Idiomarina loihiensis L2TR: one gene and its partner. The protein of the gene in region 2 interacts with the protein of the main gene of each other region in a pairwise test. Links are inferred from orthologs where the notes say so. Each region holds a gene or a part of one and is shown on either strand. Other genes may lie near its edges.

Evidence for each region.
Region 1: the proteins of IL_RS02235 (region 2) and ftsB interact in binary tests that used the Escherichia coli proteins (3 or more experiments, as listed by UniProt). The link is inferred for Idiomarina loihiensis L2TR from one-to-one orthologs.

What each region holds. Positions count from the first base shown.
Region 1 is NC_006512.1:810,441-813,535, forward strand. The notes cover bases 242-3,010. They hold ftsB (cell division protein FtsB), read right to left. Parts: upstream 1,883-3,010; coding sequence 1,601-1,882; downstream 242-1,600. Other genes in these bases: truD (tRNA pseudouridine(13) synthase TruD), read right to left, coding at 242-327; ispF (2-C-methyl-D-erythritol 2,4-cyclodiphosphate synthase), read right to left, coding at 327-806; ispD (2-C-methyl-D-erythritol 4-phosphate cytidylyltransferase), read right to left, coding at 821-1,582; IL_RS03835 (sulfite exporter TauE/SafE family protein), read left to right, coding at 1,975-2,697; IL_RS03840 (bifunctional diguanylate cyclase/phosphodiesterase), read left to right, coding at 2,738-3,010. In the rest of the region: more of truD, read right to left, coding at 1-241; more of IL_RS03840, read left to right, coding at 3,011-3,095. UniProt on the Escherichia coli protein: Essential cell division protein. May link together the upstream cell division proteins, which are predominantly cytoplasmic, with the downstream cell division proteins, which are predominantly periplasmic.
Region 2 is NC_006512.1:453,856-457,055, reverse strand. The notes cover bases 327-3,200. They hold IL_RS02235 (cell division protein FtsQ/DivIB), read right to left. Parts: upstream 2,200-3,200; coding sequence 1,453-2,199; downstream 327-1,452. Other genes in these bases: murC (UDP-N-acetylmuramate--L-alanine ligase), read right to left, coding at 3,121-3,200; IL_RS02230 (D-alanine--D-alanine ligase), read right to left, coding at 2,202-3,131; ftsA (cell division protein FtsA), read right to left, coding at 327-1,446. Outside these bases: cell division protein FtsZ, read right to left, coding at 1-174; more of ftsA, read right to left, coding at 214-326. UniProt on the Escherichia coli protein: Essential cell division protein. May link together the upstream cell division proteins, which are predominantly cytoplasmic, with the downstream cell division proteins, which are predominantly periplasmic. May control correct divisome assembly.

The DNA of each region.
Region 1 (3,095 bases), 360 kb from region 2 along the record:
TAACTCATTCCAGTTAAGCGTTTCTTTGCCGGGTAGTTGAATGGAAAACCATTGCCAGGTCACTGCCTGGCGATCTTTTAATCCGGAATAACTGACATTTCTTTCTGATACTCCGGCAAACCGGGCTATTTTTTCTGCACAAAAATTTGTATTAGCCCCGGTTTTTCTAACCCAAAGCCACTGGTGCTCACCTTCACCGTCATCAATAACATCCAACTGCTCAATAACCTGAAAATCTTCCGGCGTCTGTTTAAATTCGGCCTGCGGTCTGTCGCCTTTATGTAAACGCGGTAAATCAGCCAAAGACACTTGTGAGGGTGCCAACATTAAAATGACTCCATCAGAACCACAGCATGACAGGCAATACCCTCTTCACGCCCCACAAAGCCTAATTTTTCTGTCGTTGTCGCTTTAACATTCACATTGTCGATGCAGGTTTTTAAACACTGGGCAATGCTGGACCGCATATCGTCAATATGTGGTGCCATTTTCGGAGCCTGAGCTACAATGGTTACGTCAATGTTACCCGTCTTAAACTCTTTTTCCTGACATAGACTTACGGCATGACTCAGCAATTCGGCACTATCCGCCCCGGCATAGCGTTCATCGGTATCAGGAAAGTGCTGGCCAATATCACCTAACGCTAAAGCGCCTAATACCGCGTCGGTGACAGCATGCAGAACAACATCTCCGTCGGAATGAGCGACAAGTCCCTGATGATGCTCAATTTCAACACCACCTAAAATCAAAGGCTTATCAGAGCCCCAACGATGAACGTCATAACCATGACCAACACGGATTTTCATGAACGATGCCCTCTTTAATTTTTATGATCATTATTGTCCGCTAATAACCAGTCGCGAACACATTCAAAATCTTCCGGGTGAGTCACTTTTAAGTTGCGGATAGAGCCAGGAATAAGCGCCGGCTGGAAACCACACCACTGCATAGCAGAAGCTTCATCAGTTAACTGAGGGTTTAATGCCCCCATATGCTCTATGGCTTGTTGTAAACGCTCTGCATTAAAAACTTGTGGTGTCTGCGCCTGCCACAAGGCCTCCCGATCAACACTGGATTCTATATGGGTAACACCGGTTTCATCATTGACAGAGATAACAGCGCGTTTTAAGGAATCTCTTACCGGAATGGCAAGAATTGCGCCTTGAGGGTCCTTTAATCCGGTATTAATGACCGCTGTTAATGCCTTTTTTGGTAGGCATGGACGTGCTGCGTCATGTACCAGCACATGGGTAGCCCCTTGCGAAACAGCAACTTTAACTCCAGCCAATACGGATTCAGCGCGGCTGTTGCCGCCTGTCACAAAATGAACCTTTGTTGGCAGGCTCTTTTTAAGTTCAATAAGGTATTCAGCATTAGAGTCAGAAACCGCAACGAAAACCTGTTCAACCCGCGCATCCTTTAATACGGCTTCGATGCTGTACTCCAGCAAAGTCCGGTTAGCGACCATCAGAAACTGCTTAGGGATGTTAGCCTGCATCCGGCTTCCGCTGCCAGCCGCAGGGATCACAGCCATTAACGAATCAATCTGGCTTTGTGCGTGGCTTTCAGACTCACTCTTCATCTCGCTCACCCGCTCAGGCTATGGATTACGATCAGGTACAAGACGGAAGAAAACTTCATCCTTTTTTACCATCCCTAGTTCGTTACGGGCACGCTCCTCCAGCGCATCTTCCCCTTCGCGCAAATCTTCAATATCTGCGTAAATGAGTTGATTACGTCTTTCCAGATTTTCATTCGTATTTTTCTGATTGCTGACTTCTTGCTGCAACCGCCAATAATCCGGTAGGCTATTTTTGCCAAACCACAGACGGTATTGTAACGCAAGGAACAAGGCCAACAACACGACCAGAGTCACCCGCATGCTCAGCTCCGTTGTTTTTCCTGTTATCATTATGAAGACTATTGACGTGACTGAAAAGCCGTTTTCAGCATTATAAGACAAAAGAGGTTCATTTGGAGTATTTCGCTGCCGCAATAGTATTTTTCTTCGCAGCTTTGGTTCAGGGGGTAAGCGGTTTTGGCTCCGGTTTGTTAGCCGTCCCAATTCTGGCGCTGTGGTTCCCTATTAGCGTACTTACGCCTGCACTGTCTGTCATTAATATCGTGATTGGCGGCTGGATCTACTGGAAAAACAGAGAGGCGGCTCGCCCATCTCAGTGGAAATGGTTAATTTTTTCAGGCGTCATTGCTTCTCTGGTATCGGGATCTTTGCTGTTAAGCGTAAACGAACAGTTTATTAAACTGATTCTTGGTTTTGTCATACTGGCTGTTGCGCTCGCTTTGGCTAGCGGTAAACAACTCTCTACTGCTGAACATGCGCCCGGACATATTGCGGTAGGTACAGGCTCTGGCTTGCTCAACGGGTTAATGACATTAGGCGGGCCTCCTATTGTTTTATTTCTGGCCAATGCCCGTATCCCAAAACAACAGTTTCGCGCTACACTCAGTCTGTTTTTCTGCTGCATTGCCATGGCAAACGTCGCTAACTTCTCACGCCAGTCTATTTACGCAGAGCCCCATCTCTATCTGGTACTCGCTTTACTACCTTGTGCGCTTATAGGCGCCAGCGTGGGACAAAGACTTCAACAGCATGTATCAGAACAACGTTTTAGACAATTTACTCTGGCACTAATGATACTTTCGGGACTCAGTGTCGTATTGCAAAGTATTAAATAGTTTTAGTACTCCCGCCAACGGCTCTGGTAAAATTAAATTTATGCTTGAAACCCTGTACGCATTTTTCGATTTGGGTCAATTTTCCCAGTCCCCTATAAATGGCTCCCATAACCCGGGGTTAGTCATACTCTCCTATTGCGTCGCGCTGCTAGCTTCTTATACCGCGATACTCACACTGGAACGTGTACAAATATATCAGGCTAAGGTTGCTCGCTACAGTTGGTTAATTGTCAGCGCAGTTATCTCTGGCGTTGGTGTCTGGAGTATGCATTTTATTGGCATGCTGGCTTTTGAGCTTCACCTGCCCATGAGTCATAGCGTGTTGTTAACGCTTATTTCAGTTGTTCCTGCCATTGTCGGCAGCTTTATAGCAATGAAAATTCAAATGTCTTTGTCAT
Region 2 (3,200 bases):
GGTGACATCTGCCGTATGATTACGCAGAGCCTGCGCATCGGTATTGGCTGCAATAAACTGCACACCTTCAATTGATTCTTTCACCATGTGCTGGACAGCGTTTCCGCCACCACCACCGACGCCAATCACCTTAATGACGGCTTCGCTTTCATAATTGTCCATCAGTTCGAACATAATAATTCTCCCTACCTGCTTTTAACGTGCTACCCCAAGTTAAAACTCACCTTTGAACCAACTCTGCACTTTTTGCCAGAGTCCGATCACGTCAGTTTTAGAGCTTTCTTTTTGTGACACAGCGGCATCTTCCTGCCCATACCGTAACAGTCCCACCGCTGTGGCATAAACCGGATCTTCGACGTAATCTCGTAGGCCTTTCATGCCCAGAGGAACGCCGATACGAACCGGCATTTGAAAAATTTCTTCGGCAAAATCAACACAACCTTCCATTTTGGCGCTACCGCCGGTAATAACTACTCCGGCTGCAATTTGCTCGTCTAAACCACTTTGCTGAATTTCATCCCTGACCAGCTCAAACAATTCCTGATAACGCGGCTCGACGACTTCGGCCAGCGTATGACGCGACATTACCCGCGACGGGCGACCTCCCACCGAAGGCACCTCAATGGTGTCTTCCATGCTGACCATTTGTCGCAGTGCACACGCGTGCTTGGTCTTAATTTCTTCTGCGTGGTTGGTCGGCGTACGGAATATCTTGGCAATGTCACTGGTGACTTGATTGCCTGCCGCCGGAATCACCGCTGTATGGCGCAATACCCCGCCCGCGTATATACAAATATCAATGGTGCCGCCGCCTAAATCGACCAGCGCCACGCCTAAATCTTTTTCGTCATCGGTTAATACCGATATACTTGATGCTAACGCCGAGAAAATCAGTTTATCCACCGACAGTCCGCAACGCTCAACCGCTTTTATAATATTCTTCGCCATATCGTTGGCACAGGTAATAATGTGCACTTTCGACTCCATACGGACACCGGACATGCCTATTGGGCTGCGGATACTTTCCTGTGAGTCAATGACGTACTCCTGCGGCAAGACGTGTAAAATACGACGTTCCTTTGCAATAGGCACTGACTGCGCGGCGTGAATCACGCTGTCGACATCATCCTGAGTCACTTCAGCTTCGTTAATCGGTACCATGCCACTTTCGTTCTGACAGGAAATATGACGTCCGGAAATGTTCAAATACACCGATGCCACGCGGCAATCAGCCATTAATTCGGCTTCATCCACAGCACGCTGTACCGATTGCACAACCAGATTAAGGTCATTCACACCACCTTTGTCCATGCCACGCGACGTAGCCGTGCCAACGCCAACAACACTGATCTCATTATCAGGTAATAACTCACCTATAAGTGCAGTCACTTTGCTGGTGCCTATATCCAGACCTACAACCATATTGTGTTCCGATGTTTTCGACATAACCGTCTAACTCTCACTTTTTGCTTCACGCCAGGCCACTGCAGCCCCGGTGTCATATCGTAAATCCACAGTATCGATTTCGTTGTTTTTACTTTTTTCGTGCTCAACGATGCTGGGAAACACATCGATAAACCGCTTAATTCTCTCTAATGTGGCTTCGCGCCCCAATTTAATCTCAATTCCCTGTGCCAAAACCACGTTGACAGCAAAGCGTTCGGTTAATCTCAACGCTCTTATCTGAAAGCCATTAACCTCCAGCATTTGCTGTACCCGGTTAAATTCCTTCCAGGTCTCTTTCACCGCGTTCTCCGGACCGAACAACTGTGGCAAACTGCTGTCAGCTCTCGTTATATCAGCCCGGAAAACTTCCTGATGCTGATTGATAAGCCGATCACCGTTCCACATGGCCACGGGTTTGTGCTCCGTCACATAAACCGACAACTTATCCGGCCAAACCTTGCGAATAGAAACCTTTTGCACCCACGGCAACTGCTCTACCCGACGCCTTAAATCATCCACATCGGCCGTAAAAAAGCTTCCTAACGGCTCTGCTGTCAATGCCTGCCTAACCTCTTCGCTGGCGGTATAATGCAACTCGCCTTGAACACTTAATTCAGCCAGCGGTACTTGCTGTTCGTCTGTCAGCACTTCGTTTAACTGATAGATACCAACCAGTGCCCCCGCAATAGTCAGGCATAACACCACCACACCTGACCAAAAGTTGACTGAGCGCAGGCGCTGTTCAGCAGCCATCGTTAGCGCTCCAGCGTTTGCGCTAAAATGCGCTCCACTAAGTCATTAAACTGTAAACCAGCAACTTTTGCCGCCATAGGTACCAGGCTTTTTTCTGTCATTCCCGGTACCGTATTGGCCTCTAACAAAAACCACTCACCCGCGTTATTGCGCATCACATCGATGCGTCCCCAGCCACTACCTCCTATGGCCGCGAAAGCGCGTTCAGCCAAGGTTCGCAAACTTGCTTCGTCATCGTCACTTAGCCCTGCAGGGCAGTGATACTGGGTATCATTTGCCTGATACTTAGCTTCAAAATCATAAAACTCATGTGGCGTTTGCAGTCGAATAACCGGTAATGCCTTACCTTCCAGTATGCCAATGGTATATTCCGCACCTTCAACCCACTGTTCGACCAAAAGGTCGTCGTCAAACTCAGCCGCATGCTGCAAGGCTAAAGCCAGGCTTCGCCCGTTATCGGCAATGCTCATACCTATAGAGGAGCCTTCACGTGCTGGTTTTACAATCACCCGGCCACCGAGCTCCTGCAACATAGCTTCCACGTTCACTTGCTCTATTTCAGCTTGCGTTACCACCCGCCAATTGGCGGTTGGCAGACCCACTGAATGCCAAATTTGTTTACAACGCACTTTATCCATACCCAGCGCACAGCCCAGAACATCACTGCCGGTGTATGGCATTTCCAGTATTTGCAACGCCCCCTGCATGCTGCCATCTTCACCGCCGCGGCCATGCAAAGCGATAAATACGCGATCAAACTTTTGCTCCACAAGCTCCTGCAAGCTATGCGCCGCCGGGTCAAATGCGTGTGCATCGATGCCTTTCGCAACCAAGCCTTTTAATACCGCCATTCCGGATTTCAGCGAAACATCGCGCTCAGCCGACGTACCGCCCAGCATGACGGCCACTTTACCAAAGGCATTAGCTTTCATGACTCAACACCTCAGTTGCAATTCGCTTGGCCAATGCGCCGATATTTCCAGCGCCCTGCGTTAACAGCA